DNA from 3 places in the Bacillus shivajii genome. Region 1 is predicted to be linked to each of the others. Evidence: predicted binding sites of a transcription regulator. Region 1 holds the regulator's gene; each other region holds the start of a gene.
The links. The regulator Rex, encoded in region 1, represses fermentation and respiration genes when NADH is low (regulators of the CRP and FNR family bind a similar motif). The targets are predictions, from matches to a motif close to TTGTGAAATATTTCACAA.
Positions count from the first base shown of each region.

Region 2: LGQ02_RS11100 (DoxX family membrane protein) is a predicted target of Rex. The motif match lies at 1,637-1,654, and genes of this name have one in related genera.
Region 3: LGQ02_RS16610 (DUF2249 domain-containing protein) is a predicted target of Rex. The motif match lies at 1,690-1,707, and genes of this name have one in related genera.

Region 1 covers NZ_CP084703.1:527,911-531,198, forward strand. The annotation lists gene LGQ02_RS02650 (ABC transporter ATP-binding protein) at 1-202, opposite strand, end outside; gene moaC (cyclic pyranopterin monophosphate synthase MoaC) at 380-859, shown strand; gene LGQ02_RS02660 (redox-sensing transcriptional repressor Rex) at 902-1,537, shown strand; gene LGQ02_RS02665 (MDR family MFS transporter) at 1,779-3,215, shown strand.
Region 2 covers NZ_CP084703.1:2,268,750-2,272,037, reverse strand. The annotation lists gene ectB (diaminobutyrate--2-oxoglutarate transaminase) at 1-1,044, shown strand, start outside; gene LGQ02_RS11105 (ectoine synthase) at 1,075-1,458, shown strand; gene LGQ02_RS11100 (DoxX family membrane protein) at 1,816-2,322, shown strand; gene fdhF (formate dehydrogenase subunit alpha) at 2,379-3,288, opposite strand, start outside.
Region 3 covers NZ_CP084703.1:3,442,818-3,446,105, reverse strand. The annotation lists gene LGQ02_RS16615 (hypothetical protein) at 1-1,093, opposite strand, end outside; gene LGQ02_RS16610 (DUF2249 domain-containing protein) at 1,106-1,633, opposite strand; gene LGQ02_RS16605 (hypothetical protein) at 1,799-2,488, shown strand.

The DNA.
Region 1 (3,288 bases):
TTTCAACGTTTTTAGGGATAATAATATCTCCAGAGTCATGAGATAGTTCTCCTGATATAATTTTTAACAATGTTGACTTGCCTGCGCCATTTCGACCGACAAGAGCAATTCGTTCACGACTTTGGACTTCAAGTTTTACATTGGATAATATTGTTTCAGCCCCAAAGGACTTTGTTATTTGTACACATTGTAATAAAATCATATTATTTCATCCTCACCACATCATTGGGTCATTACAAAATAAGTGTACATGACTGTTACGCAAAGTGGCAACATTTGTAGTAAAGTGGAACATGAATTCTTGCTAATCTAGAGAAGGATTGTGCAGTTTGTCCAACTATGGTGTACAATAGACGAAGAGACAAAAGGAGGGGCACCGATGGGTTCGTTTACACATTTTAATGACCAAGGTCGAGCAAAAATGGTCGATATTTCTGACAAACAAGAAACGGTTCGCACAGCTGTGGCGAAAAGCAGTGTCCAAGTGACAAAAGATATTTACGAGGGCATTACTGCAGGAACGATGAAAAAAGGTGACGTTCTTTCCGTTGCACAAGTAGCAGGAGTAATGGCGGCCAAAAATACATCGCAATGGATTCCAATGTGTCATCCATTATCACTCTCAGGTGTGGATATTCATTTTGACTGGGAAGTAAGTGAAGAAACATACATTCTTCTTATTGAAGTTGGTGTGAAGACGAAAGGGAGCACAGGAGTAGAGATGGAGGCGTTAACAGCTGCATCAGCAACAGCACTTACAGTTTATGATATGTGTAAAGCTATAGATAAAGGAATGGTCATTGGCGAGACTTTCTTGCAGGAGAAAACCGGCGGAAAGAGCGGCGACTACAAGAGATAAAAGAGCGATTGAACCAATTCATGATGGTGGGAGGCGAAAAAAATGGATATCGATCAAACAAAAATACCGCAAGCAACTGCAAAAAGGCTGCCGTTATATTATCGTTTTTTAGAAAGCTTGCAAGCATCAGGGAAAAATCGTGTATCTTCAACAGAGTTAAGTGAAGCAGTAAAAGTCGATTCAGCGACGATTCGAAGGGATTTCTCCTATTTCGGCGCGCTAGGAAAGAAAGGGTATGGTTACAACGTCAATTATTTATTAACCTTTTTTAGAAAAACATTAGATCAAGATGAAATAAGAAAGGTTATTTTAGTAGGTGTCGGTAACTTAGGGACTGCCTTATTAAATTACAACTTTACGAAAAGTAACAATATGAGAATTGAGATGGCATTTGATGTTGATGAAAGCAAGGTCGGTCAAAAAATTGGAAGCGTTCCCATTTATCATTTAGATGAAGTAAAAGAACGCATAGCTGGTGAAGCAGAAGTGGCAATGTTAACTGTCCCTTCAGCAGCAGCGCAAGGGATTGCTGATCAGTTAGTAGATGCTGGAATTAAAGGGATCTTAAACTTTACACCAGCAAGGTTATCTGTACCAGACAACGTCCGAGTTCATCATATTGATTTATCTGTAGAACTTCAATCCCTTATCTACTTCTTGAAACATTATCCAATGTAATGAAACGGTTGATACCCTTTCATTGTTGGAAAACGGAACAAAAACGATATATAAGTGTCATCACTTAGACAAGCTGTGGGAGAAATGTACCTGCAGCTTTTTGTATAGGAAGAACTTGTTTTTGATTTCCAAAAAAGTCCTAAATTCTATCATGAAATCATACACATGTTTTGGTATAGTAGAATTATATATTTCGAGAATCGAACATTTTGGCTAACTAATAAGGGAATCAGGTGAAAACATGAGTAAAATTCCACATAAATGGCTCGTATTAATTTCTGTGTTACTTGGTACATTTACAGTCATTTTAAATAACAGTATGTTAAATCCAGCTGTTCCACATATCATGGAGGTTTTTGATGCCGATGCTGTTTCGGCTGGTTGGGTAATTACGATCTTCATGGTAACCATGGGGATTACGATGCCACTTACAGGTTTTTTAAGTGATAAGTTCGGAAAGAAGGAAATGTATTTGTTTGGCGTTTCCCTCTTCTTATTAGGGTCTCTATTAGGGTCGTTTTCATGGAATCTATCATCACTCATTTTTTTCCGTGGGCTTCAAGGAGTCGGTGGCGGATTTATTATGCCCCTTTCCATGGTGTTCATTTTCCAAGTGTTCCCGAAAAAAGAACGAGGGATGGCGACTGGGATTTGGGGAATTGCAGCGATGATGGCACCAACGATTGGACCTACATTAGGTGGTTTCATTATTGAACTTGGTACATGGCAATGGTTATTCTTATGTAATATACCGACAGGTCTTTTAGGATTAACCTTTTCAATGCTTTATCTAAAGCGAACGAAGCGAGCAGACAATTTGAAGTTTGACCGAAGCGGGTTTGTCACAGTGACCCTTGGAGTTGGGGCGATCTTACTTGCTTTAGGGCGAATTAGTGAACTCGCGCATTTATATGACCCACTGAATATATCGTTATTGATCATCGGGGCTATTGCATTGTATTTCTTTGTGAAAATCGAAAACAAAACAGAACAACCTTTACTAGATCTATCGATATTTAAAATTAAAGCTTACGCATACAGTGTTTGGGTCGCAATTATTAGTTCAATTAGTTTGTTTGGTGGAATTTTTCTCATCCCACTGCTTGTACAAAATGTGTATGGTTACGGAGCCATTATGACAGGTCTTGTCTTTTTACCAGCAGCTTTACTCGCAGGAATATTTATGACGGTAGGTGGGAGAATCCTTGATAAAAAAGGACCTTCACTTGTCGTAACAAGTGGTCTTATTTTTTCAACGGTTGGAACGCTTTTATTCGGTTTTATCGACTTACAAACGGCGATTTGGGTATTGTTTGTACTTAACGCCATAAGAGGTATAGGGATGGGCCTTAGTACAATGCCAGCAACAACTACCGGAATGAATGCGATTCCTGAGAAGTTCATATCACGCGGATCTGCGATGAATAATGTATTAAGGCAAATGAGTTCGGCTTTAGGTATTGTGTTTATATCCGTTTACTTTGAGGTTCGTAGAGCTCAAGTTATGGCAGCAAATGGTATGACGCTTGAAGAAGCAAGCATTCAGGCAATTACAGAAGGGTTTTTAGTCATTGCAGTACTAACACTAATCTCTATTCCAGCAGGGTTATTACTAGGTAAGGAATATAAGAAGCAACAAAAAGAGGAAGAAATGAAAGCGAAAGTAGTAAATGAATAAAAGGATAGGGCGTCAAAGTTGTTAATTTGTTTACTAGTGATAAAAGAAGAGGCTGACGAAATTGTCAGCCTCT
Region 2 (3,288 bases), 1.7 Mb from region 1:
ACAGCAAAACGAGACTTTCTGAAAAAATTTAATGACGTGATTTTAAAGCCAAGAGATATGGATTATAAAGTAATGTTTCCTGGCCCAACTGGTACAAATACAGTTGAAAGCGCATTAAAAATTGCACGTAAAGTGACTGGAAGAACGGAAGTTATTAGTTTTACAAATGGCTTCCACGGTATGACGATTGGTTCCCTATCTGTAACAGGAAATGCGATGAAACGTAAAGGAGCGGGAATTCCGCTTTCAAACGCTGTTACAATGCCTTTTGATCGTTTTAATGAAGATGGTGAAGACTTTGCAAGTCTTGATTACCTTGAGAGCTTTTTAGAAAATAGCGGTAGTGGTGTTGATATCCCGGCTGCAATGATTCTAGAAACAGTTCAAGGTGAAGGTGGTATTAATGCTGCCAGGTTTGAATGGATAAAACGAGTCGATGAAATTTGTAAGAAATGGGATATTAAATTAATCATCGATGATGTTCAAGCAGGTGTTGGACGTACAGGTACATTCTTCTCATTTGAACCTGCCGGCATTAAGCCAGATATTATTTGTCTATCAAAATCTATTGGTGGATTTGGTTCACCATTAGCATTAACTTTAATTGATCCTGAAATGGATATTTGGAGTCCAGGTGAACATAACGGTACGTTTAGAGGAAACAATCATGCATTTATTACAGCAACAGAGTCCCTATCATATTGGGAAGATGATTCTTTTGAAGAAAGCATTCAACAGAAATCGAAGAAAATTTCCGATTTCTTAGAAGAGTTAGTCAATAAATACCCAGAAATGAAAGGTCATGTACGTGGCCGTGGTTTCATGGTAGGGATTGGTTCTGCAGTAGATGGATTATCATCAAAAGTTGCTGAAGAAGCATTTAATAGAGGGTTAATCATGGAGACTTCAGGAAGTAATGACGAAGTATTTAAACTGTTCCCTGCTTTAAATATTAAAGAAACAGAGCTTGAAAAAGGCTTAGATATTATTGAAGATAGCGTAAAAGCAGTATTAGCAGCAGAAAAAGAACTCGTAACAAACTAATAGTCTAAAACAATTTAGGAGGAAAACAACATGAAAGTAGTTAAACTAGAAGATGTCATTAATACAGACCAAGAAGTAAAAGGTGAAAACTGGACCAGCCGACGCTTAATTTTAAAAGATGTTGGAATGGGGTATTCTGTACATGATACCGTTATTAAAGCAGGAACAGAAACACATATTTGGTATCAAAACCATTTAGAAGCTGTTTATTGTATCGAAGGTAAAGGTGAAGTTGTTACACTTAAAGATGAAAAAGTTCATCCTATTGAAGCGAACACACTTTATGCCTTAGATGAGCACGATGAGCACCTGCTACGTGCTGAGACTGATATGCGTATGGTATGTGTATTCAACCCACCAATTACAGGACGTGAAACACACGATGAAAATGGTGTGTATCCGTTAGTAGATTAATATAATGAATATATATAAGGAAGAGGCTATGACGTCTCTTCCTTTTTTGTGATCTTACTCATACCATAAGTGTCTCTGATAGCGAAGTCACAAAATCAACAAATAGACTTTTACAATGCCTTTTAAAAAACATACTTCCTTACCTTCTATTATAGAAATGAGACTTAAAAAAACAAAGATGTGGATATATTCACAATTTTTTCACGAGATTGCAACGCTTTGTTCACAGCTTCACTGATGCCAAAACTTGTTTTCTTTATATACTATTAGTGAAGATCATACATTTTACTCACCACCAAGCTCCAAACCTCTAACACTCTGTACGATCTTCTAATAATATTAAAGGAGGCAAATATAATGTTTTTGGACTTCTTACGAAATAATACGATTGCCGCAGGGATTTTGACGATTTTACGCATCTATTTAGGTTGGAACTGGATGACAGCAGGTTGGGGAAAATTGACTGGTGATGGTGGGTTTAGTGCTCAAGGGTTTTTAACAGGTGCAGTGAATAACGAAGCGGTCATGGAAAATTATCCGACATATCATGCATTCATTGATAATATCGTTCTGCCTAATGTTGATTTATTTAGTTTCATGGTTTCCTGGGGACAATTCCTCGTTGGTCTAGGGCTATTATTGGGTGTCCTTACAACAGCAGCTGCCTTTTTCGGTATGACGATGAACTTCGCATTCATGTTTGCAGGGACTGTTTCATCAAACCCTTGGATGGTTCTATTAACATTCTTTGTGGTAGTAGCAGGATATAATGCTGGTAAGTTTGGTGGAGACCGTTGGGTGATTCCATACCTTCGTGAAACCCTCTTTAAAAAGATATTTAAAAAGCAAAAAAATACTGCTTAATTTAGTAAAAACCAAAGGGAGCAACTTTACATCGTTGCCCCCTTTTTTGGTTTCAATTAGACTGTTATTTTCACTGCACATGCTTTAAATTCAGCTGTTCCAGAGATCGGATCGAATTCATTTATTGTTAAGACATTTGTCGGTACTTCACTCCAATGGAAGCTCATAAAGACGAGTCCTGGTACAACTTGGTCTGTAACCTTAGCCTTAACTTTTACTTTCCCTCTTCGCGAACTTACTTCAACGAATTGGCCATTTTCAACTCCTAATGAATGAGCATCCTCTGGGTGAATATCTACTGTTTCTTCTGTTTGTTTTAACTTCACACCATCAGCATAATATTTTGTTTGGCTGTGAGTATTATAAACTTCATACCGCCTGCCTGTCGTTAACGTAAAAGGATACTCTTCGTCTGGCATCTCGATTGGTGAGGTGTAGTCAACTGGTAAAAATCGAGATTTATCGTCTTCTTCAATCATATTGTTATGAAATCTTTCATGAAGAACAAAAGTTCCAGGGTGTTCGATGTTTGGACAAGGGTAATGAAGCCCTCCGTGATCATCTAACCTTACATAAGACATTCCACCATACATCTCATGGGCAAGCTCTCTTACTTCATTCCAAATCGCTTCACTGTTGTCATATTGCATTGTAACCCCTAGTTTCTCCGATAATTCACATAATATCTCCCAGTCTTCCTTTACGTTCGGATGAGCATCAATCGCTTTTCTCACTCTTTGTACGCGGCGATCTGTGTTCGTATACGTCCCTTCAACTTCCCCCCAAGACTTTGCAGGAAGAACGACATCAGCAAGTTCCGCTGTCTCTGTTAAGAAGAGATCTTGAACAACTAATAGATCGAGTTTTTCAAGCAATTTTTTCGTATGGTTCATATGCACATCAGCCATTAATGGGTTTTCACCAATGACATACATTGCTTTTACTTCATCTTTTTCGATACGCTCA
Region 3 (3,288 bases), 1.5 Mb from region 1:
CAAGTGAGGGTGTCTCAACTTCTCCTACACTTTTTCCGTAGCGGAAGGTCCACCATAGAAATGGAATGATTTTCGATAAATAAGCGAGAATGGACATACTCACAAAGCCAAATAAGAAAAAGAAGATTGCAGGTGTCAACACGTTCAGGTTAACAATGAGCGATGAATTGATGACTGATACAATAAAGAACACAACTGATACAGCCATGAATACATAGACGAGGAGTACAAAAAAGCGAATTCCTTTTCCTGGATTTTTCTTAAACTTCTTTTGTTGAACTTCTTTTATTTGCAAAATAAAAAAGATGATACCAACCGTTAAAAAGAATAGGCTCACTGGGAGAAATGCAGTAGCTTTACTGAAAAAAGCTGTAAAAGCCCCTGCAATAATGGCGATATGAAGACTTAAGAGACACCATTTTTGCCATTTCTCCGAAAACCCATGTGATAAATAAAACATGGGGAGCATCTTAAAACTGTACCCAACGATTAAAAAGAGGAAAAAACCGATTAGTCCAAACCATAAATGTGAAACGAGTAGTGACTGGTGAAAACCGATGATTCCAAAACGGAAATTTACAACCATGATGAGCCCACTGACTACAGTTAATCCTAAATATATAAGGGAACTTTTCGTTGCAAAGATCACTTGATTGTTTAGTTCTGAACGAATGATTGTCATAAAAACATTGATTATAAAGATGAGTACGCCGACTATTGTCATTGCACCAAAAACCATCATTCCTTCAAGGTTGAAAGCAGGAATTGAAATTAATAGCCCAGTAACGCCGATGAAATGTAGGAAAAAATGCGTGAATCCTGCTTTTTTACTGTGAATATTTTTTTGCGTAATCACGCTAATTAATTGATAAATTGCTCCCATGACTAATGTGGTCATCCATCCTAAAATAAACAAATGAGAAAGGGCAATACCATGTGGTCCTCTCACCATTTCTGGTGAAAAGGAAGATGGATATAGGATAAACATGACCGAAAAGATAATTAGAAAAAAGAAGCTAGAAATAATAAACGAAAATGGCAAAATAAATTGGTTATCGCTTTTTGATAATGATTGCTGCAAGCCGCTCTGCATACAAGCTCACCTCTATTCTCTCGTTAAATGCACTTTAGCTGAACCATCAGGCTGTTCCTCGATCGAATAGCGAATCCCCATATCTTTTAGTTCTTCGATTAAATAGACTGGAACCCTATCGTTATGGATCGTTAATGTTTCATTAGGTTCGAGCATTTCTAATCGTTTTATTGTTCGAACCATTGGTTGTGGTGGTTCAAGCCCTCGGTTATCAAGAAAAGTGGCGGTTAATTCCTCTTGATTTAGAGGAGAGTTATTTGTTGGCGCAACTTCACGTTTCTTTTTCTTAAAAAACGAAGAAAACAAGCCATTCTTTCTTTTTTGGAAAGTTGTTTGGTAATGTTTTTCTCCGAGCTTTTCGACTTCATTGTCAAATCCTTTTGCTTTCATGACCCCTAATAATGGAGTAGGCTTTATTGTCGAGTGAAGGACGAAAATCTCATCATCATTTAAATTTTTCACCGTGCTCATGATTTTTTTGAACGGATCTTGGTTATTTTCTAAATCTTTGCGAACATCGAGAGTTACCTTTTGACTCATAACAGCCTCCTGTATATTTGACTTAATTTCACTATAAAATACTTCGAAAAAATATGGGGTGATTCATATCACAAAATCACCACGTGCAGCCGAGTAACCGATTCACATGTAACTTTTTGCGTCCGTTTGCGTCAAAAGAAAAAAGAGGGAAGTAGGGGATTAAATATGAGTTCGTTTAAAAAAATGATCACAATTTTGGGTATCACTTTATTGCTTTCGAGTATGGTGAGTGTCAATCTTGTTTTTGCAAATGATGAAGAATTAGATTCGTTTACTGAAAAACTGCAAGATTGGGAAGAAGAAGGAATTGATTCAAATCATACAGAGGTTATTGAAGCATTGCGAAACTATATTTTTGAACAAATAGATGATGATGTGTTTGCTAGTTTGCATATTGATCGAGAGCAACGTGACTTAGGGGTCATTGTTCTCTCTTTTACAGAAGAGATCAATGATGAACATAAAGAACAATTAAAGTCGTTAGCAGAGGATCCAGCAGAACTTGTATTTCGAATCGTCGATTATACAGAAGATGAATTGATCGAAAAGCAGCGTGAAATTGATTTGAATGCTTTTGAAGCGGATGGGATCGAAATTCATTATACGAGTGTTGATGTGGTTGGAAATACTGTTGAAGTTGGGATTTCACCATTCAATGAAACGAATAGGCAAATGATTTATGATCATCATGGATCAGATATGGTAAATGTTGTTGCAGGTGAAAAGGTTATGCCGTTCAACGAAGGAGAAAGTATTGTAGTAGAGGATCAATTGGTAGAAAAGGATGTGCAAAACCAGAATTTCTTCCAAAGTCTTTTTCAATCTATTAGATCTTGGTTTTCAAATATCTTTTAAAAATTCATGAGAAATAATAGAGGTTTCGTTAAAAGGGCTGTCCAAGGTAACATGTTTAACATTAAGTTTTACATGTTGCCTTTTTATTTTGGTTTTTATTAAATAAAGCACTCGAATCCGTTTACAGGCGGATGCTTTCACCTCTAGGCACAAGCGCGACATCCGTTCAAGCTGCACTTCGTTTGCTTTCGCGGTGTCTTCTTTGCACCTCTAGGCACAAGCGCGACATCCGTTCAAGCTGCACTTCGTTTGCTTTCGCGGTGTCTTCTTTGCACCTCTAGGCACAAGCGCGACATCCGTTCAAGCTGCACTTCGTTTGCTTTCGCGGTGTCTTCTTTGCACCTCTAGGCACAAGCGCGACATCCGTTCAAGCTGCACTTCGTTTGCTTTCGCGGTGTCTTCTTTGCACCTCTAGGCACAAGCGCGACATCCGTTCAAGCTGCACTTCGTTTGCTTTCGCGGTGTCTTCTTTGCACCTCTAGGCACAAGCGCGACATCCGTTCAAGCTGCACTTCGTTTGCTTTCGCGGTGTCTTCTTTGCACCTCTAGGCACAAGCGCGACATCCGTTCAAGCTGCACTTCGTTTGCTTTCGCGGTGTCTTCTTTGCACCTCTAGGCACAAGCGCGACATCCGTTCAAGCTGCACTTCGTTTGCTTTCGCGGTGTCTTCTTTGCACCTCTAGGCACAAGCGCGACATCCGTTCAAGCTGCACTTCGTTTGCTTTCGCGGTGTCTTCTTTGCACCTCTAGGCACAAGCGCGACATCCGTTCAAGCTGCACTTCGTTTGCTTTCGCGGTGT